Regions from separate parts of the Conexibacter sp. W3-3-2 genome, predicted to be linked through region 4. Evidence: riboswitches for the same ligand, from Rfam matches in the RefSeq annotation. Region 4 holds a riboswitch; each other region holds the start of a gene.
The links. A riboswitch is a leader RNA that binds a small molecule or an ion and turns the genes downstream of it on or off. The one in region 4 is predicted to bind cyclic di-AMP.

Region 1: another riboswitch for cyclic di-AMP. It lies ahead of GKE82_RS04955 (peptidoglycan DD-metalloendopeptidase family protein); the one in region 4 lies ahead of GKE82_RS06355 (hypothetical protein).
Region 2: another riboswitch for cyclic di-AMP. It lies ahead of GKE82_RS22965 (M23 family metallopeptidase); the one in region 4 lies ahead of GKE82_RS06355 (hypothetical protein).
Region 3: another riboswitch for cyclic di-AMP. It lies ahead of GKE82_RS25170 (M23 family metallopeptidase); the one in region 4 lies ahead of GKE82_RS06355 (hypothetical protein).

What each region holds. Positions count from the first base shown of each region.
Region 1 is NZ_WLYW01000001.1:992,791-997,887, reverse strand. Features, by position in the region: gene GKE82_RS04960 (class I SAM-dependent methyltransferase) at 1-594, shown strand, start outside; gene GKE82_RS04955 (peptidoglycan DD-metalloendopeptidase family protein) at 587-1,690, opposite strand; cyclic di-AMP (ydaO/yuaA leader) riboswitch at 1,693-1,834, opposite strand; gene GKE82_RS04950 (F510_1955 family glycosylhydrolase) at 1,989-2,648, shown strand; gene GKE82_RS04945 (alpha/beta fold hydrolase) at 3,181-4,410, opposite strand; gene GKE82_RS04940 (ABC transporter permease) at 4,328-4,969, opposite strand; gene GKE82_RS04935 (hypothetical protein) at 5,032-5,097, opposite strand, start outside.
Region 2 is NZ_WLYW01000001.1:4,788,332-4,793,428, reverse strand. Features, by position in the region: gene glmM (phosphoglucosamine mutase) at 1-555, opposite strand, end outside; gene rpsI (30S ribosomal protein S9) at 574-1,110, opposite strand; gene rplM (50S ribosomal protein L13) at 1,329-1,763, opposite strand; cyclic di-AMP (ydaO/yuaA leader) riboswitch at 1,909-2,069, shown strand; gene GKE82_RS22965 (M23 family metallopeptidase) at 2,105-3,241, shown strand; gene GKE82_RS22960 (hypothetical protein) at 3,255-3,719, opposite strand; gene guaA (glutamine-hydrolyzing GMP synthase) at 3,796-5,097, opposite strand, start outside.
Region 3 is NZ_WLYW01000003.1:74,927-80,023, forward strand. Features, by position in the region: gene GKE82_RS31080 (CPBP family intramembrane glutamic endopeptidase) at 1-3, shown strand, start outside; gene GKE82_RS25150 (hypothetical protein) at 7-165, opposite strand; gene GKE82_RS25155 (fenitrothion hydrolase) at 173-1,606, opposite strand; gene GKE82_RS25160 (BlaI/MecI/CopY family transcriptional regulator) at 1,659-2,051, shown strand; gene GKE82_RS25165 (hypothetical protein) at 2,065-3,078, opposite strand; cyclic di-AMP (ydaO/yuaA leader) riboswitch at 3,111-3,253, shown strand; gene GKE82_RS25170 (M23 family metallopeptidase) at 3,271-4,356, shown strand; gene GKE82_RS25175 (cytochrome c oxidase assembly protein) at 4,290-5,097, shown strand, end outside.
Region 4 is NZ_WLYW01000001.1:1,273,996-1,279,092, forward strand. Features, by position in the region: gene glnA (type I glutamate--ammonia ligase) at 1-1,008, opposite strand, end outside; gene GKE82_RS06345 (helix-turn-helix domain-containing protein) at 1,078-1,422, opposite strand; gene GKE82_RS06350 (carboxymuconolactone decarboxylase family protein) at 1,463-2,014, opposite strand; gene GKE82_RS06355 (hypothetical protein) at 2,243-2,779, opposite strand; cyclic di-AMP (ydaO/yuaA leader) riboswitch at 2,787-2,922, opposite strand; gene GKE82_RS30585 (cytochrome c) at 3,044-3,535, opposite strand; gene GKE82_RS27960 (OB-fold nucleic acid binding domain-containing protein) at 3,570-5,097, opposite strand, start outside.

The sequences.
Region 1 (5,097 bases), 280 kb from region 4:
GACGAGCCAGCGTCCGACGAGCAGCTGCGCCGCGACTACGGTCAGCTGCGTCGCTGGTCACAGCTGCGACCGGACATGGCACTCGGCCATCGACCGCTGCTCTGGGCGCTCATCCGACTCCGGCGCCCGACGCTCGTCGTGGAGACCGGCCTCTGGTACGGCCTCGGGGCGATGGTCATGCTGCGGGCGCTCGAGCGCAACGCGGAAGAGGGGCATGGCTGCGGCAAGCTGATCTCCTTCGACCCCGACCCGACCGCCGGCTGGATGGTGCCCCAGCGGCACGCGCCGCACTGGACCTGGGTTCAAGCCACCACCCAGAGCGCTCTTGAGGCCAACCTCCGTGGGCGTCAGCTTGATCTGTTCGTCCACGACACTCCGTCGGAGCCGCAGCTGGAACGTTACGAGCTGAGAACCGCGTGGGCGGCATCGTCTTCGGGCGCGGTCATCTGCTCGAGCAACGGGAAAAATACGCCAGCGCTCGAGGAGTTGTGCTCCGCGCGCGACCTCCGACATCTTCACCACGACTACACCGCTGCCGGACACTTCTATCGGGGCAACGGCGTCAGCTTCGCCATCGCGCGGAGCGTCAGCTGAACGAGTCCCAGCGACGAAGCTCGGGCAGCGGGTCCACTGCGTCGCCCCCCGAGTACCAGCCTGGAGCGGTCCACAGCTCGAAGTGCAGGTGGCAGCCGGACGCCCGACCGGTCTCGCCGACGTAACCGATCCGCTGACCCGCTTGGACGCGCGCGCCCTTCTTGACGAGCGCCCGATCGCGCATGTGCATGTAGGCGTAGGACTGCCCGGTGGCGTCCTGGAGCACGACGTAGTTTCCGGCACGGTCCTGGGTGGCCTCGAACTGCACCACGCCTGGGCGCACGGCGACGAGCGGCGTCCCGCACGCGGCGAACATGTCCTGCCCGCCGTGGCCGCGGCCGCCGCCGAAATTGTTGGTGTCCGACTGCCCGAGGTCGTGCTTTCCGCGGATCGGGAAGATCGCGTCGTGGACGAGCACCGCCGCGGTGCTGGCCTGCGACGCGGTCGCCTGGCCGGCGAGCCGAAGTTCGTAGCGGCCGTCCGGGACCACCGTGTTGTCGACGGTGCCGTCCCAGCGAATGGCGCCGGCTCCTGCGGCGACCGGCCACGAGCGGACGGTGACGCCGTCGCTCAGTCTGACGGCGTCAACGGTCGACGGCGATTGAATCGAGTACTCGAGGACCGCGCGCTTGCGAGAGCCCGCGATCAGCGCCTCGCCCGGACGGAGGTCGACCGCCGGCCCGGTGACGTCAGCCTGCGGCGCGGGTCCAGCGAGGATGCGCAACCGCGTCTTGGTCGTCCCGTTGCCGCCAGCCGGACTCACCAGCCGAAGACGACCGCTGCGGGCTCCGCGAGGAATCACGACGGTCAGCGCGGTCGGACTGGCGGCCCGTGGAACGGCGCGCTTGTCGTCCTTCGCGCCCTTGGTGCCAAGGAAGACCACCGTCTCCACGCCGTCGAGGCCACCGCCGCTCAGCGTCAGGTCCTGCCCGGCCCGGCACGCCCATGCCTCGCCGCTTGCGCACATGGCACTCGTCGCCGACGCGGGGTCGGGAACGCCGACGCCGCCCGGTGAGGGGGCAGCCAAGGCGCCGCCCGGCAACATCAATGCTGCGAGAACGGGTACGGCAACACGCGCCAGCTTGCGGCAGGACAACGGGACTCTCTTTCGTTGGCCTACGGGGTTAGCTGACGGGCTCGCGCTGAAAGAGTTGCGCTACAACCGGCAAGCCGGTCGATTCGCCCCGTGAGTGGGTCCCCCGCTCCCCGTCTCTCGACGAGGACTCGGCGCTCCTATGACGCGTAGGAGAGTAGACGACGGCCCCGACTTATGTCGAGTCGAATCTGCTCAAGACGACGCGCCAGCACTCTTCTCGGCCTGGCAAGGATCTCCCACAGCGCGTAGTACATTGACATCAATGTGGTCTTCGTCGTCCCGCCTTCTCATTCCTCTCTTGGTCGCCGCCCTGCTCGCGGGGTGCGGAGGAGGCGATGACGAGGCAGCGGGGCTCGTCGTCACCGACCCGGTCGGTCACGTCCACGCAGTGGGTCTTGATCCTCAGGATGGCTCCATCCTCGTCGCTGCCCACAACGGCATGTTCCGCGCCGAGAAGGGCGCGACGCGCGCCACCGCCGTCGGGGACGAGCGCCGAGATGTGATGGGCTTCTCCGTCGAGGCGCCTGGGCGCTATGTCGGGTCGGGCCATCCCGATGTCCGTCGCGGTGGTCCGTCGTCCGTCGGTTTCATCCGCTCCACCGACGGTGGGCGCAGTTGGAGCACGATCTCGCTCGAAGGTCAGGCCGACCTGCACGCGATCGAGGTCGCCGGGCAACGCGTCTACGCGTTCGACGCACTCAGCGGCAAGCTGCTGCGAAGCATCGACGCAGGGCTGACCTGGCGCGCGGCAAGCACGCCACCGGTCCTCGACCTGGCGCTCGACCCGCGGAACCCGGAACGGCTTGTGGTCTCGACCGAGATGGGCATCCTGGTATCCCGGGACGGCGGAGAGACGTTCCGTCCGGTGGTCGATCTGCCCTTGAGCCATCTCGCATGGGGGGACCGACGGAATCACCGCGATCGGACAGGATCAGGTCGTCCAGCGAATCGACGGTGACCTGCGCACGGTCAATCAGCTCGGTCGCGCACCGGTCGTTCCTGCGGCGCTCGTGGAATCCGGGCGCGGGCTCCTCGTCGGCGCCGACGACGGAGCTGTCCATGCCAGCAAGGACGGCGGCCGAACCTGGAGCTTGACGCTCGAACCGATCCGGTGATGCGCCACGGCGTCAGTCAGCGACGCCCCAGCTTCGCGAGTCGAGGGACGTCGTGCGTAGAAAAACGCAAGCGGACGACGGTCGGATACCGATGACGCGGTTCGGCCGCGGCTCTACCTTCGGAGCATGAGCCTCCTTCCCGTCACGCCCGCCGCGCCGAGAGGCGAACCGACCCCATCGGCCTGCTGTTGCTCGACGCGGATCGAAGCCGCCCTCGAGACCGACCGAGCAAGCGCAGCGACGGACGCCCCTCGCGACCCGTCGACCGGCTCGTGCTGCGGCTCGACCCCTGCAGAGCCCGAAAGGCCGGCTTGTGGCTGCGGCAGCGGGGCGGCGTCCGCTCGACCGTAGGTGGAGCAGGGTCTGCGCGGCTGCTCAGTGGCTGTCGTGCTTGCGCGCCTCGATGATGAGCTTCGCCAGGACGTCCGGCTGGGTGATCGGGAGCAGATGATCGCCCGGGAGCTCGAGGACTTGGACGCACTCGTGCGGCCATCGGAGGACGTCGCCGGCCGGTGCTCGCGAGTCGTCGGTCGCCAGTACGACCGTCGTGACGCTCGTGGGCTGCGAGATCCACGACGGGAGCGGGTTCTCGTCGAGCAGCGACACGACCGCGTCCCGGTAGGCAGGCCAGGAGTGGTTCACGCTCTCTCGCGCGAGCTCACTCGGCGTCTCGCGAGCGATGTGGGTCACCAGCGCGGCGGCGGGGCCGCGCAGGACGCACATCACGGCGCACGCAGTGCTCGCGACGCGTGATCCGTTGACGATGTGCCGAGCCATCCAGTCGTCGCGCCCGAGTCGCTCTCGCGCGGCCGCGCCGCTGCGGAACACCGGCGGGCAGACCAGGATGAGCTCACGGACGAGCTCAGGGCGGCGGGCGGCGACCCCGACGGCGACCGCGCACCCGAATGAGTGCCCCATGACGACGACCGAGCGTGCGCCGACGGCATCGAGGAGCCGCAGCACCGCGGTCACATGGTCATCGAGGCCGAACTTCGTCCCGATCGATCGCGAGGCTCCGAAGCCGAGTAGATCGGGGCGCAGGTTCGGTGCATCGGCCTCGTCGAGCAGACGGCCAAGGGGCGTCCAGACGCTCCGCGAAGCCGCCAACCCGTGCAGGAGAAGAACCTCGGGCGCCTGATCGGTTGGCCCTCCTCGGGTGTGCGCGAGCAGCACGACCTCCGGGGAACGCTGCGGACGCAGCAAGGCGTCGCCGCCGATGCCGATCCCTGGAGGCATCCCCGCGTCGACCTCTTGTCGGCGCGCGCGGCGCCAGCGCAGCAGCGCCCACACGTAGAGACCAACGAGAGCCGCAGCGAGGCCTATCGCGCCGACCGGATCCCTCGCTCGATCGATCGGCAGCATCGCGGCGAGAGCGATCAGCGCGGCGGTCCACCGAAGGTGATGCTGCATGGGACGCCCTGTCAGCACCAGCCGTCCGCCGGCCAGGAGCGCAGCGGCACCGAGCGCGATCGGTATCGCCGTCAACGGTCGGCGACCGCGATGGAGCGACGGAGCACCAAGGTCACGCAGAGAAGGAGCACCACCACCCAGCCCGCGCTGACAAGGAGTTCGGTGCCCGCTGGAAGTCATCGGCGAACGCGCCATCGACGATCACGCGTCCGGAGGCGTAGCCGGGAAGCACCGCGGCCCAGACTGGAGGCTCGCCGGCACCGAACATCGGGTTCTGCACGACGCCGAGGTCGAGCATCGCGCCGAACAGCACGAGGTACGTTGCTCCGAGCCGACCCACGACGGCCCCGGCCAGGGTGCCGAGCAGGCCGTAGGTGGTACCGACGAGCAGGTTGCCGAGGGCAAAGGCCGACCATTGGCGCGGCGTGAAACTCAGGGCGGTCACCCCGAGCGAGACGACGAGGACGAGCACTGTCGTCGCCGCGACGACCAGGAGCCGCGGTCCGAGGACCTGCGTGGGGCGGAACCCGGCGAGCACCAGGCGCCGATCGGCCTGCAGCGCGGACTGCATGACGAAGACGCCGACCAGCCCGGCCAGGAACGAGATCGTGATCGCGGTCATCACTGCGCCGTGCACGTCGCGCATCGTCGTCAGCGTCGTCGCGCCGCCTGGGAGCTGCACGGTGCGGGGCAGCAGTTCGGTGGCCAGGACCGAGCGTGTGATGAAGAAGAACGGCAGCCCGACGAGCAGCACGAGCAGCAGCGGACGACGTGTCTGCTCGGCGAAGCCCATGCGCGTCGCGGTCAGGACCCGGCTCATGCGCGACTCCGGGATGCGAGCACAAAGGCACCCGATGCAGCGGCCAGCGCCCCGAAGGTGAT
Region 2 (5,097 bases), 3.5 Mb from region 4:
CGGAGCGGCACGGAACGTCGCGCCGTTGGCGCAGTCCAGCAGCACGTCGAGGCCGTCGAGGCCGAGCGACGCGAAGCGGGTGTGCAGCTCGCGCAGGTAGTCCTCGAGCGTGCCGTGGAGCGTCCGCACGCGGCCGATCGCCGCGGGCGCCGCAACCGGCTCCTCCAGGCGCCGCTCGATGGCCAGCTCGGTGGCGTCGGAGAGCTTCATGCCGTCCGCGCCGAAGAACTTGATGCCGTTGTCGCGGAACGGGTTGTGCGAGGCGCTGATGACCGCGGCGACGTCGAACCCGTAGCGGCGGACCAGGAGCGGCGCGGCCGGGGTCGGCAGGATCCCGCCGAGCAGCACGTCGCCGCCCGCCGAGGTCACCCCGGCGGCCAGCGCGGCCTCGAGCATCTCGCCCGACTCCCGCGTGTCGCGGATGACGAGCACCTGCGGCCGCTGCGCGGCCGCCTCCAGCGTGACGGCCCGGCCGAGCCCGAGGGCGAGCTCGGCCGTGAGCTTCTCGCCGGCGACGCCACGGACGCCGTCGGTGCCGAACAGCTTGCGAGCCATGGCTCGTGCGGCTGTGCGCTAGCGCTTGCTGAACTGCGGGCGCTTGCGGGCCTTCTTGAGGCCGGCCTTCTTGCGCTCCTTGACGCGCGCGTCACGCGTCAGGAAGCCGCGGCGCTTGAGCTCGCCACGGAGGTTCGGGTCCGCCTCGAGCAGCGCGCGGGAGATGCCGTGGCGCAGCGCGCCGGCCTGCGAGCTGACCCCGCCGCCGTGCATGCGGGCGACGACGTCCATGCGCGTCTCGAAGCCGACGGCCTCGAGCGGCTGGCGGATGTTGCGCTGCAGCGTGTCGCGCGGGAAGAACTCCTCCAGCGACTTGCCGTTGATCGTGTACGCGCCGGTGCCCGGCTTCAGGATCACGCGGGCGACCGCGGTCTTGCGCTTGCCGGTCGCGCGGTAGCGCGCGCCCTCGGCGAGCACGATCGACGCGGCGATCGGCTGGTCGTCGACGACGTCCTCGTCGACCTCGTCGCCGGTGGCCGGCTCCTCGCCGTCCTCCGCGTACGGGTCGGCGGCGCCGCTCTCGCCCTCCAGGACGATGTCGACCTCGAGATCCATGCCGGGGATCGCGGGCTTCTCGCGCGGCGTCTCCTCGACGTACTCGACGTCCTCGTCCTCGTCGGCGACCTCGGCCTCCGCGACCGGCTCGGCCGGGGCGTCGGCGGCGGGCTCGGCAGGCGCGTCGGCCGCGGGCTCCGCCGGGGCCTGGGCCTCCGGGGTCACCTCGGCCGGCGTCTCCTCCGGGGCCTGGTCGTCGTTGGGCGTCTCGTCGATCATCAGGACTGGATCTCCATCGGCTGCGGCTTCTGGGCCTCGTGCGGGTGCTCCGGGCCGGCGTAGACCTTGAGCTTGGTGAGCTGCTTGCGCGCCAGGCGGTTCTTGGGGAGCATCCCCTTCACGGCCTTGCGGATGACCTCTTCGGGGCGCCGGTCGATCATCTCCTCGAACGTGCGCGACTTGAGGCCGCCCGGGAAGCCCGAGTGGCGGTAGTACATCTTGTCGGTGCGCTTGTTGCCGGTGACGACGATCTTCTCCGCGTTGATCACGACGACGAAGTCGCCGGTGTCCACGTGCGGGGTGTAGTCCGGCTTGCGCTTGCCCCGCAGCTGGTCGGCGATCTGGGTCGCGAGGCGACCGAGCGTCTGCCCGGAGGCGTCGACGACGACCCAGTTCCGCTCGCGGGTGGTGGGGTTGGCGACGTACGTCTTCATAAGAGAGAGGGCGCAGCACGACAGGGCGCGCGGCGGCGGTGAAGTGTAGGGGATCGCGCCGCGCGACGACGTCCGCCCCCTCACCGCCCCGGACGGACGTGTGGCTGACAGCGACCGGCGCCGCCGCTATCGTCCCCGACGACGTCTGCAGCAAACGCCGAGTCCGTCGCTCCCGCCCGGGGAGCGGTGGAGCGGGGGACCCAACGGATCCATGATCCAGGGGCGAATCCGGACACCCGTCCGGTAGCGCGGCACTCGACCGCGCGAGCCCGTCAGCTCACCCCGTAGGCCGTCATACGAGGAGCTGAGGACCCATCCATCGCGTCCATCTGTCGTTCGCCGTGCTGTCCGCCGCGTTCCTGGCGGGCCCGGCCGTCGCCGTCGCCGCCAGCGGCTCGGGCGGGTCGTTCGCGTCCGAGACGCCGCAGGTCACCGGGATCGCGTGCGTCACCGCGTGCACGGGCCTGGACAGCGCCGGCCCCGGCAGCGTCGTGCGGCTCAGCGGCGAGGCGCTCGACCGGGTGAGCGCGGTCGCGTTCCTCGGCGCCGACGGCATCGCCGACGACCGCATGGCCGCGCCGACGGCGACGGGCCCCGGGTCCGTCACCGTGACCGTCCCGGCGGGCGCCGCCAGCGGGCCGGTCGCGGTCGCCAACGACGACGGGAACGCGTCCGGCCCGTCGCGAGCCCGGCTCGCGGTGGTCTCCCCCGCCACGGCCGTGTCGAGCGGCGGCGTCGAGGCCCGGGTCGAGGCCCGACGGGTCTTCTACGCCGGACGCCGCAAGGCACGGCTCAGCTACTTCGTGCGCAGCGCCGGGCCCGCGAGCGCCCGCGCCGAGCTCGTCAAGGCGCGCACCGGCACGGTCGTGCGCTCCTACCCGGCGGTCACCGTGCCGGGCCGCACCGTCCAGAGCCTCGAGTGGGACGGCACGGTCGGCGGCAAGGTGCCCAGCGACGGCACCTACCTGTGGCGGCTGCGGCTGCGGCCCGCCGGGACCACCGCGACGATGGCCCAGTCCGGCGAGACCGTCGTCGAGCAGCCCTTCGAGTTCGTGCGCGACCGCTTCCCGATCCTCGGCCGCTACCGGTTCGGGACGGGGGCCGGCGAGTTCGGTGCCGCGCGCGGCGGGCGCTCCCACCAGGGCCGCGACGTCTTCGCCGCCTGCGGCACGCCGCTGGGCGCCGTCCGCGGCGGCCGCGTGAAGTTCGCGGGCGTGCAGGCGCGCGCCGGGAACTACCTCGTCATCGACCCGGACGGCACCGGGCAGGACCACGTCTACATGCACCTGCGCCGCAAGGTGACCTTCCGCAAGGGCGACCGGGTGTTCACCGGCCAGCGGATCGGCGAGGTCGGTGACACCGGCGTCGCCGACGGCTGCCACCTGCACTTCGAGCTGTGGACCGCCCCGGGCTGGTACTCCGGCGGGCGGCCGATCGACCCGTCGTCGGCGCTGCGCCGCTGGGAGCGCCGCTCCTAGGAGCCGCAGGACGCTAGGCCGCGACGGGTGCGCGACGCCGGGCGCGGTCGAAGCCCGCCAGGAGCCGGCCCATCGCCACGACGTGCGCCCCGGTGCCGATCACCAGGGCGCGGTACACGCGGCCGCGGCGGCCGCGGAACGTGGCGAGCGTCCGCACCCGCACGACGACGCGCCCGTCGGCGGGCGGGTCGAGCAGCACCTCCAGGCGGTAGCGCGCGAAGCGGTGGTGGCCCGAGAGGTCCAGCCGCTCGCCGGGCTCGAACGCGGTGACCGTGAAGCCCGGCCCCCAGGAGCCCACCTGCAGCGGCCGCGGGCCGCCCGGCCGGGGCGGCTGGAAGCCCCACACGTGCGTCAGCGGGCCGAGCGACCGGTCCAGCGCGCGCCCGAGGACGGCGACGACCGCGTCCCACGCCTGCGCCGCGTCGCCGGGCAGCGCCCGCACGTGCTCGTCGATCAGCGGCAGCGGCGCAGGCTCCATGCCCCGGCTACGTCCGCCGCGCACGGCGGGGATCAGCCCCCGGCGCCCGGCCCGCGCCGGGCGGCGCCTCAGCCGCTCACTCCCACTCGATCGTGCCGGGCGGCTTGGACGTGATGTCCAGGACCACCCGGTTGACCTCGCGCAGCTCGCCGATCATGCGCGCGGCGATCTGCTCGAGCAGGTCGTAGGGCAGGCGGGCCCAGTCGGCGGTCATGGCGTCGTCGGACGTGACGGCCCGGATGACGACGACGTAGCCGTAGGTGCGCTCGTCGCCCTGGACGCCGACGGTGCGGACGTCCGGCAGGACGCAGAACGACTGCCACAGGTCGCGGTACAGGCCGGCCTTGCGGATCTCGTCCTGGAGGATCGCGTCGGCGTCGCGCAGCAGGTCGAGCCGCTCCTTGGTGGCCTCCCCGCCGACGACGCGGATGGCGAGCCCGGGCCCCGGGAACGGCTGACGCCAGACCAGGCGCTCGGGCAGCCCGAGCTCGGCACCGACCGCGCGGACCTCGTCCTTGAACAGGGCGCGCAGCGGCTCGACGAGCTCGAACTGGAGGTCGTCGGGCAGGCCGCCGACGTTGTGGTGCGACTTGATCGTCGACGCGCCGGTGCCGCCGCCGGACTCGATGACGTCCGAGTAGAGCGTGCCCTGCACGAGGTACCGGGCCCCCTCCTCGCCCTGGGCGAGCTTGGCGGCCTCCTCCTCGAACACGCGGATGAACTCGGTGCCGATGATCTTGCGCTTGGCCTCCGGCTCGGTCGTCCCGCGGAGCTTGGTGAGGAAGCGCTCCTCGGCGTCGACGGCGACGAGCGGGACCTTGAAGGTGTCGCGGAACGTCTGGACGACCTGGTCGCCCTCGTTCTTGCGCATCATCCCGTGGTCGACGAACACGCAGGTGAGCTGGTCGCCGACCGCGCGGTGGACGAGCAGCGCGGCGACCGAGGAGTCGACGCCCCCGGACAGGCCGCAGATGACCTTCTTGTCGCCGACCTGCTCGCGGATCCGCGCGAGCTGCTCCTCGACGATCGACGCCGCCGACCAGGTCAGGTCGCAGCCGCACACGTCGCGGAGGAAGTTCTTGAGGATGTCCTGGCCGAACGGCGTGTGGACGACCTCGGGATGGAACTGGATGCCGTAGATGTCCCGCTCGGTCGACTCGAGCGCGGCGACCGGCGAGGCGGTCGACGCGGCGAGCGCGGTGAAGCCGGGCGGCGGCGCGAACACCGTGTCGCGGTGGCTCATCCAGCAGGGCTGCTCGGCCGGGGTGCCCGCGAGCAGCCGGCCGTGCTCGCGCACCGTGAGGGTGCTGCGGCCGTACTCGCCGACCTCCGCGCTCTCGACGGTGCCGCCGAGCTCGAGCGCGACGAGCTGCATGCC
Region 3 (5,097 bases), on a different contig from region 4:
TGACGCTCAGTCCAGCTTCAGGAGGTCGTCGTCGTCCTCGTCCCAGTCGCGGGCCTCATCGTCCAGGTCGCGCCGACGCGTGACGCCGAGCGCGCCGACGAGGATGACGACAGGTGCGAGGTAGATCAGCGACGCGAGCCAGTTGCCGACGTGGGCGAGGACCATGGGCGCTTCAGCCCTTCGCAGCTTCGGAGAGCAGCCAGAGCGCGAGGATCGTGAACCCGACCATCACGACGAGCATCCCGATCTGCGAACGGGTCGCACGCCGGACCTCCCGGTAGAGCACGAGCGCGCGATCGTGCGCGACCGCGAGGGCCGCGGCGTGCCCGATCACGACGGAGCCGACCTGGACGTACCAGACCGCCTCGGGGCTGATCCAGCCGTAGTCGATGCCCCAGTTCGCCGTGCCCAGGATGTTCGACCCGTCGCCGCGCGGGTCGCTGGCGAGGAACGCGAGGGCTTGCCCCTGCAGGAGAAGGAGGCTGACGTAGTGGGCGGCGATGTAGGCCGCGCCGATCGGCACCAGGCCATGGACGAAGAGGCGTGCGATCTCTGCCGCGCTCCGGGCGTCACCGGCCGCGCGACGCGTCAGCGCGGAACCGAGGAGGAAGAACCCCGCGACGACCAGCACCGCGCCGACGAGCCCGACGCCGTAGGCGAGTTCGAGCTCGTAGCGCGCGCTCAGCCCCAGTCCACCGAAGAGATCGAGCAGCCACCGCGTCCAGTCCTGCCACGTGGCGCCGCCGCTGAAGCCGTCGAACGAGGTCGAGCCGATGATCACCGCGAGGAGCGCGACCGTTCCGGATCCGACCGGGAGGCTCGCGAGACCGGCGAGAGGCCGGCGGATCCCGATGCGTCGGCCGTCGCGGACCCACGGTGACATGCGGGAGAGCAGGTTGAAGTAGACGCCGAACGCCTCGGCGCGGTCGCACCACTGGCGCACGCCGAAGAGCGACATGCCGACGAGCTGCAATGCGGTGTAGATGCAGGTGGCGGTCGCGACGTTCGTGGGGAGATCGCCGTTGGAGGCGACGAGTTCGAGCCAGGCGAAGGCCAGCAGGCCGGCCGCCGCGGGCCAGTTGCCCAGCCGGTCCGGGTACGTGAGCGGCTCCGGCATCTCCAGGCGTGCGGTGAGCGCGCCGAAGCCGCGACCGATCGCTCTCCAGGGGTTGAAGAGGCGGAAGACGTCCCCGAACACGATGCTCAGCGGTACGAAGCCGAGCCACACGCCGACGTAGACGAAGGTCGGCGCGAGATTCGCCGCCGGCGTCTCCGTCCCGGTCGCGCCCGCCCAGACGACCAGCGCCAGCGCGAGCACGCCGAGGGTGCCGGCGACGACCTCGACACCGCGGCTGGTGATGGCTCGGGCCACCGGCTCCGCCAGCCAGCGCGTGGGCGGCTCCTCGAGGCGCGGTGTCCGCCAGGCGACGGCGAGCAGGACGAACGTCACGATCACCACCACCGCCGCGCCGAAGCCGAACAGCCACTCCGGGATCGGAAGGTCGGCCCGGATCACGAGACCGTGGGCCGCCGACGAGGCGGGCAGCAGGAGGAGCAGCACGACCGCGAGCAAGGCGGGGACGCGCAGACGAGAGCGGACGAGCACCCGTCAATACTACGCAGCGTAGTGTTTCCTGGCGGCGCGGTAGACTCCGCGCGTGTCCCAGGAGCGACTCCCCGAACTGCACGAGCTCGAGCGCGAGGTCATGGCCGAGATCTGGTCCCGCGGGGAGTCCACCGTGCGCGACGTCCTCGACGGGCTGAACGCCCGCGCGGAGAAGACCCGCGCCTACACGACCGTGATGACCGTCATGAGCCGACTCGCGGAGAAGGAACTGCTCGTCCGTCGTCGTTCGGGCAAGACCGACCACTACTCGGCCGCCATGTCGCAGGACGACTACGAGGAGCGCCGCGCCGCGGGCGAGGTCGCCGATCTCGTGGACGCCTACGGCGACACGGTCCTGGTGCATTTCGCGCGCTCGATCCAGCAGCTGGACCCCGAGCGGCGCAAGGAGCTGCGCCGGCTCGCAGGCAAGAAGCCCAGCGCCTGACGGCGCAGCCGGCTCAGGCCTCCAGCGCCTTCTTGATCGCGGTTTCGAAGCCCCGAAAGCCGAACGACCCCTCGAGCCGCTCGGCGACGCGTCCACGTGCGTCGATCGTGAAGAGCCACGGCTCCGACGGCAGGTTGAAGGCCTTGAGCGGCTCGCGCAGCCCCTTGTCGAACGAGTTCTCCACGTAGACCTCCTGGTGGATGAACGTCATGCGATCGCCATAGGTGGACTTGAGCTGCGCGGCGATGTCGACGACCGGGCCGCAGACGCGTGACTCGCACAGCTGCGGGGTCGAGAAGACGAGTGCCACTGGCTTCTTGCCGAGCACGTCGTCGAGGCTCTCCTCGTGCTGGTCGTCCGGCGGGAGCCGCGTGTCGATCGCCGCAAGGTCGCCCCCGGCGGAAGCGACGGTGTCGGTCTTCACGCTCGGCGCGCGCTCCCCGACGTCGGGCACGGCATCGGCCTTCGCGTCGACGACCTTGATCTGGGTGCCGGAGCCGATGAGCTTCCCGTTGATGTCGCTCGCCACGAGGACGTTGTAGGTCCCCGGTCCGTCGACCGTGACCCGCGAGTCGTAGATCGCGGAGAACGGGTCCTTCTCGCTGGCCGTTTGCCGTGAGCGGAACGGTGGGTCCGTCACCAGCAGGTCTGCCGGCGCCGGGAATGGTCCGAGCACCCGGGCGCTCTCGCCCTTGGCGAGGTAGACGACCGACGGGGCGTAGACGAACCCGGTCTGCTCGTCGATGAGCCCGAACGCCAGTCGCGTCCGGGCGTCGGGGAAGACGCTCGTCCCGAGCGCGACCTGCGGCCCGGTCCCGTCGAGGGACTGGCTCAACTCGTTGAGCGTCTTTCCGGCCGGCTTGGGGAAGCGGGCGAGATCGACCGACGTCGCCTCGGCCAGCTTCGCACGCAGGGCCGCGGACGACGGTCCGCGGGGCTCGACGGACGCGCCGTCGGAGGACGAATCTCCGCCGCAGCCGGCGAGGGTCGCGGCACTGAGTCCGAGGATGAGGAGGTGTCGGCGCATTGTCTACGACGCATCGTAGTATGATGCGCGCCGTCATAGCAGCGCCGAATCGTCGAGACCCCGGGGTCGAGGCGAGCGGGGGACCCACTCCGGGGGCGAATCGACCCAGTGTCGTAGCGCGACTTTTCCGCGCGAGTCCGTCAGCTAACCCCGTAGGCAGACGAAAAGAGATTCGCGTTGACCTACCGCCGGTTGTCCCTCGCCGTCCTGGCCCCCACCGTGTTGCTCCTCGTGCCTTCGGGCGCGCTCGGCGCCTCGAGCACCGGAGGTGCGTCGATCCCGGACCCGGCCGCCGCGAGCGCGGCGTCCTGCGCGTCGGGCGAGAGCTGGGCCTGCCGGCGCGGCCAGACGCTCACGATCGCCGGTACCGGCATGGACGGCGTGACCCGCGTCATCTTCCAGGGCGGCAAGGGCACCAAGGACGACCGTGCCACCGCACCGTCATCCGCCGAGGCGACGTCGCTGAAGGTGACCGTTCCACGCGACGCCCGCAGCGGCGCGCTGCGACTGGTCAGCCCGGCCGGCGGCTCGAGCCGTACGCAGCGGCTGCGCATCCTCACCTCGCCGGTCCCCCAGGCGGACGTCACCGGCGCCACGACCGACCTCGCGCCCGGCCAGGCGCTCATCGCCGGGTCGCGCAAGCGCATGCTGCTGCAGTACACGGCGACCGTTGCGGGAACCGTCGAGGCCGTCCGGGTGGACTCCGGCCAGGTCGTCCGGTCCTGGCCGGTGGACGCTGGCCAGGGTGAGGTTCGCTGGGACGGGACGGTCGGTGGGTCGGTGGTGACGGCGGGCCGCTACGTGCTGCGCCTGGCCGGGCAGCCGACGGCGTCGCAGGCCAGTTCCGGGGCCGTCCAGGTCCTTGACGCGATCTTCCCGATCCGCGGCAAGCACGACCTCGGGCAGTCGGCCACCAACGACTTCGGCGGGGGCCGCGGCCACGGCGGGCAGGACATGTTCGCCCGTTGCGGCGTGCCGCTCGTGGCCGCACGTCCCGGGACCGTGCAGTTCGAGGCCGTCCAGTCCCGTGCCGGGAACTACGTCGTGCTACAGGATAAGACCGGCGCCTCGTACACCTACATGCACATGCGCGATCGCGCGCTCGTGAAGAAGGGCGACCGGGTCCGCGCCGGCCAGCGCATCGGCTACGTCGGAGACTCGGGCCGTGCCTCCGGCTGCCACCTGCACTTCGAGCTGTGGACCGCCCCAGGGTGGTACGAGGGCGGCGAGGGCATCGACCCGCTGCCGGAGCTGCGCCGCTGGGACAGCTTCAGCTGACCGCACCGGACGCCTCGTGGTCGGCGACGCCCGGCCCGCTGCTGCTGGTCCTCCTGCTGCTCGGCGGCTACCTGTGGCGCTGGCGCGCGGTCCGTCGCACACCGTCCGGGCCACGCGACGCGCCCACCTGGCGGCTGCTCGTCTTCCTGACCGGGATTGCCGCGCTCAGCGCCGCGCTCTTCTCCCCGCTGGATCCGCTGGGCGAGCAGCTTTTCGCCATGCACATGGTGCAGCACGTGCTGCTGCTCGACATCGTCCCGATCCTGCTGACCCTCGGGTTGACCAAGGTGCTGCTGCGTCCGGTGACGCGGCTGCTGCAACCCCTCGAGCGTCAGGCGGGCTGGTGGGCGGGCCCGTCCTTCGCGATCGTGCTCTACGTCGGCGTCATGTGGATTTGGCACATCCCGGCGCTCTACGACGCCGCCGTCGAGTCGTCGACCATCCACATCCTCGAACACCTGTCGTTCACCTTCGGCGGCATCCTGTACTGGTGGCACCTGCTGTCCCCCATCCGCTCACGCCACGCGCTCGGCGGGCTCGGGCCGGTCGTCTACATGGTGGTGACGAAGGTCCTGGTCGGGATCCTCGGGATTTTCCTGACCTTCGCGCCGCGACCGCTCTACGACGTGTACGCCGACGGCCCGCGCTACTGGGGGCTCAGTGCGCTGGACGACCAGACCCTGGCCGGCGCCATCATGGCGATCGAGCAGTCCGTGGTCATGGGGATCGCCCTCGCCTTCC
Region 4 (5,097 bases):
GCGCAGCTCCATCCGCGTCGCCTGCTCCTTGCCCGGGTGGTAGAGCGGCACGCGCACGAGCGCGGAGCGGTTGCGCCGCGACCACGCGACGTACACCGGCGCCTCGTAGCCCGGGACGAGCCGCTTGTAGGAGTTCACCCACTGGGCGAAGATCGAGCTGAGCTCGCGCGCGTGGCGCAGCTGGCCGGCGATGAACGCCTTGCCGATGTCCGAGAGGAAGTACGGGTCGTCGGCGTCGAAGAACGCGTTGCGGCCGTCCTTGAACAGCGACATGTGCGTGTGCATGCCGGAGCCGTTCTCGGCGAACAGCGGCTTGGGCATGAAGGTCGCGTGCCACCCGTACTTCATGGCGTACTCCTTCACGGTGATGCGGTACGTCATGCAGTCGTCCGCCATCTTCAGCGCGTCCGCGTAGCGCATGTCGATCTCGTGCTGCGAGGGCCCGACCTCGTGGTGGGAGTACTCGACCTTGATGCCGAGCTGCTCGAGCGCCAGGGAGGTCTCGCGGCGCACGTCGGAGCCCGCGTCGAGCGTCGTGAGGTCGAAGTAGCCGCCCTCGTCGAGGACCTCGGTGCCGTTCTTGTCCTTGAACAGGAAGTACTCGAGCTCGGGCCCGACGTTGAACGTCTCGAAGCCCATCGCGTTGGCGCGGTCGACGGCGCGGCGCAGGACGTGGCGCGGGTCGCCCTCGTAGGGCGTGCGCTCGGGGGTCTGCACGTCGCAGAACATGCGGGCGACGCCCTGCTCCTCCGGCCGCCAGGGCAGGATCGAGAAGGTCGTGGCGTCGGGCATGGCGATCATGTCCGACTCCTCGATGGCGTTGAAGCCGGTGATCGAGGAGCCGTCGAAGCCCATCCCGCCCTCGAAGGCGTCGTCGAGCTCCTCGGAGTTGATGGAGAACGACTTCAGCTGTCCGAGGATGTCGGTGAACCAGAGGCGGATGAAGCGGATGCGGTGCTCCTGGACGAGCGCCTTCACATCCTCACGGGTCTTGGGCTGGTCGGGCATAGAGGTCCACCCTAGCCGGTCATCGGCCGCCGTTCGGTCGAGGATCCCTTGTACGCGGTGGCGGGTCCGTCAGGCGAGCCAGTCGCGCGCCCAGGCCTTCAGGGCGACGACCGTCGGCTCGAGCGAGCGACCCATCGCGGTGAGCTCGTAGAAGACCTGGATCGGCGGTCCCGGCTCCACGTGGCGGGCGACGAGGCCGCGCTGCTCGAGCTCCTTCAGGCGCTCGCTGAGCAGGCGGTCGGAGAGCTGCGGGACCGCGTGCGAGAGCTCCTTGAACCGCAGGCGAGCGTCGTGGCGCAGGAGCACCTCGAGGATCGCCCCGGTCCAGCGGCGCCCGATGAACTCGACCGCCTCGTGGTAGTGCGGGCAGCAGGCCGCCGCGTCGGCCCGGTCGGTCGGGGACTCTCCGGGCATGGCACGCGGCGGCGGGTGCTGCGAGGGCCGGGGGCGGCCGCTAGGCGGCGCGCAGCGTCCGGGTGTTCTCCGTGGAGCCGTCGACCGGCACGTCGCCGGCGACGTTGATCATCGCGGTGAAGGACTCCATCGAGACGAACGCGATCGCCTCGAGCAGCTGCTCGTCGGACCAGCCGTCCTCACGCGCCTCCTCGTGGAGGTGCATCGGCGGCTTCTGGCGGTCGACGACGAGGACCCGGGCGTAGTCGAGCAGCTTCTGCTGGTGCTCGTCCTTGGACTTCCACTCGCGCGCCAGCGCGACCTCGTCGAGCCCCAGGCCGGCCTGGCGTGCGGTGCGCGAGTGCATCGCGATGCCGGGCGCGGAGCCGTAGTGCTCGGCGACGGCGAGCGCGAGCCGCTCGAGCGTGCCGATCGGGAGCGTGCCGTGCCGGAGCTCCTGGCGCAGCCGCGCGTACCCGCGCAGCGCCGCGGGGGAGCCCGCGAGGACGCCGAGGAAGTTCGGGAGCTGCCCTGCCGTCGAGAGCGCGCCCTTGAGGATCGGCATCGAGCCTTCCGGTGCCGTGAGGTCGTCGTGGATCTGGAACCTGCTCATCGCTGTCTTCATGTGCGGCCTTTGGGGAGAGGCGGGTCGGGTCCTGCTTGTGCTGCTCGTCACGTCTTTAGCTTCACTTTATGAAGCCGCTTACGTGTCGTAAGTGTACCCCCAGAACGTTGCTTGCGCAAGGATCTGTGGCTCCACGCACGAGTACCCGCCGAAGCGGGCACGTACGCACAGATGAAGAGCTGGCGCGGACGCGGTCACCCGCGTCCGGGACGGGGACTAGGCCCCGCCGCTGAGCGCCGCGATGAGGATCAGCAGGAAGCCGAGACCCACGGCCCAGAGCGCGATGCGGTCCGGGCGCGACATCGCCTGGTCGACCGGACTGCGCGTGGCGCGCCGGCGCGGCTCGACCTCGCGCAGCCGCGGCGTCGCGGGGAGCAGCTCGGGGCGACCGGTGATCGCCACGGTGCGGCGGTCCTCCCCGTCGGGACCGGGAGCCCGACGCGGCTCGTCCCACAGCAGCTCGGTCTCGTCCCGCTCGCGCGTGGGCTGACGCGGGGCGTCGCCCTCGACGATCACGGTGCGCTGCACGGCCCGGGTGCGGTGGACGGGATGCTCGCCGGTCACCGTGCGACGGGTGTCGTGCTCGGCGGGCTGGTGACGGGGCGCGGCCGCGGCCGGGCGGTCCCCGGTGATGCGACGGCGCTGGCGGACGGTGAAGTCGAGATCGTCGCCGGCGGTCCAGTCGTCGATCTGCCGACCCTTCGTCGGGAGCAGATCCTCGGAACCCCAGTCGACCACTGCGCGCTGCGACATGCGTTCGGTGTCCTCTTTCGTCGGCCTACGGGGTTAGCTGACGGGCTCGCGCTGAAAGATGCGCTACGCCGGGATCGGCGACTCGCCCCACATCCTGGGTCCCCCGCTCCCCGGGCAGTCCGGGGATTGAGCGGTTTCGAACTGCCGGGCATCGTAGCAGGCCCGAAAAGGCCTGCATGTGCAAGAAATCTTGCATGCCCGGCGACGCTATCCGACGGGTCGGACGTGATGTCCGAGGGCGCCGTCGCGGGGCGCCCGGGTCGCTCAGCGACCGGCGACCGCCGCGATGTAGTCGGCCACGTCCTCGGCGTCCTCGCCGTCGACGAGCCCGGACGGCATCTGGCCGAGACCACGCGCGCGCCCCATCTGGATCGCGTTGAGCGTGAGCTCCTTCGGCGGGCGGAGCTGGTCGAGGTTCGGCCCGACGCGACCGACCGCGTTGGACGCGCTCAGCGAGTGGCAGGTCGAGCAGAGCTGCGCGAAGACCTCGCGGCCGTTCTTCTGGGCGGAGGTCAGCTCGACGCCGCCCTTCGCCTCCTTCTTGTCGTTGTTGCCGACCATCGCGACCGCCGGGATCGCGATGCCGAACAGCGCGATGACGATCGTGATGGCGAGCCCACTGCCGCGGTTGGCGGAGTTGCTCTGGCGGTGCAGGAGCTTCTCCCGGGCCTTGCCGGGACCCCCACTCATGGCGACCAGGACGACGGCCCCGGCGACGACGACGAACGCGATGATGAGAGCAGCGGTAGCGACCACGGCCGGAAAGATATAGATCGGGACGGCAGACGTGTCAGCGGCGGCGCCCCTGCGCGAAGCTCATGACCGGCGGGGCGACCGCACGGAACCCCGAGGCGGCCCCGTCGGTGCCGGTGGCCGCCGGCTGCTGCTCGCCGGCGCGGCGGGCGAGCTCGCGCTCGTCCAGCGACGAGAAGTCGTGCACCTCGGCCAGCGAGCGGATCTCCGCGAGCGGCCGGTCGTCGGGCGCCTCCAGCGGCACGAGCCGCCGGACGAGCACGTTGATGCCGCCGCCCGCGGCCGGATGGCGCTCGAGCACGCCCTCGGCGATGACGAGCGGCTCGGTCCGCACGATCAGGCGATGCTGCTCGTAGACCGCGGCCGGCACCACGAGGTTGACGGTGCCGCCCTCGTCCTCCAGCAGCATGAACACGATGCCGCTGGCGGTCCCGGGCCGCTGGCGGGCGACGACCAGGCCCCCCACGCGGACCGACCGGCCGTGGCGCAGCCCGGCGAGGGCGGCGCTGGACACAGCACCCCGCCGGTCGAGCTCGTCGCGCAGCAGGCCGATCGGGTGGGCGGCGGTCGTCAGGCCCGTCGTGGCGTAGTCGGCGATCATCGCGTCCCACGCCCGCAGGCCGGGCAGGTCCGGGGCGTCGGGGGCGTCCAGCGGCAGCGCGAGCTGGGTGCCGTCCCGGCCGTGCGCGCGCCCGGGCGCCACGATGCCGAACCGCCACAACGCGGCGCGTCGGCGGTGGCCGGGTGAGGCCACCTCGGTGCGCAGGAGCGCGTCACAGGCGCCCGACCAGGCGAGCTGCTCGAGCGCCGGGCGGCCCGCACCGGCCCGCGAGGCGAGGTCCCCGGTTGACCGGAACGGTCCCGCGGACTCGCGGGCGGCCACGATCTCCGCGACGTCGTCGGCGCGGACCCCGAGCACGTAGCCGAGCCCGATCCGCACGGCCGCGACCTGCGCACCGTCCTGTTCGGGCTCGCGGCCCTCGAGCGCGCGACGGGCCGCGTCCCGGTCGAGGTCGACGACCGTGCAGCCGACGGCGCTGGCGTTGACGTCGGGCGGGAGCACCGGGATGCCGCGGCGCTGCGCCTCGTGGACGAGCGCGTCGGGCGGGTAGAAGCCCATCGGCTGCTCGTCGAGCAGGGCGCAGAGGAACTCGGGCGCATGGTGGACCCGCAGCCAGGTCGACTGGTAGGCCAGCAGGCCGAACGCCGCCCCGTGCGCCTTGGGGAAGCCGAAGCCGGAGAACCCGACGATCATGTCGTAGACCCGCTGGGCGGCCGCCTCGTCCACCCCGTGCTCGCGCATCGCGCCCTGCACGAACCGCTCGTGGTACGCGCGGATCGCCGCCTCCGAGCGCTTGCGGCTCATCGCCCGGCGCAGCCCCTCCGCTTCGCCGGGCGTGAAGCCCGCGAACGCCATCGCGACCTCGATCACCTGGTCCTGGAAGATGATCGTGCCGAGCGTGTCCTTCAGGACCGGCTCCAGCGACGGATGCTCGTAGGGGATCGGGTAGTCGGGGTCGACGCGCCGCCGCTGCCGCCGCTCGATGTACGGGTTGACCGCGCCG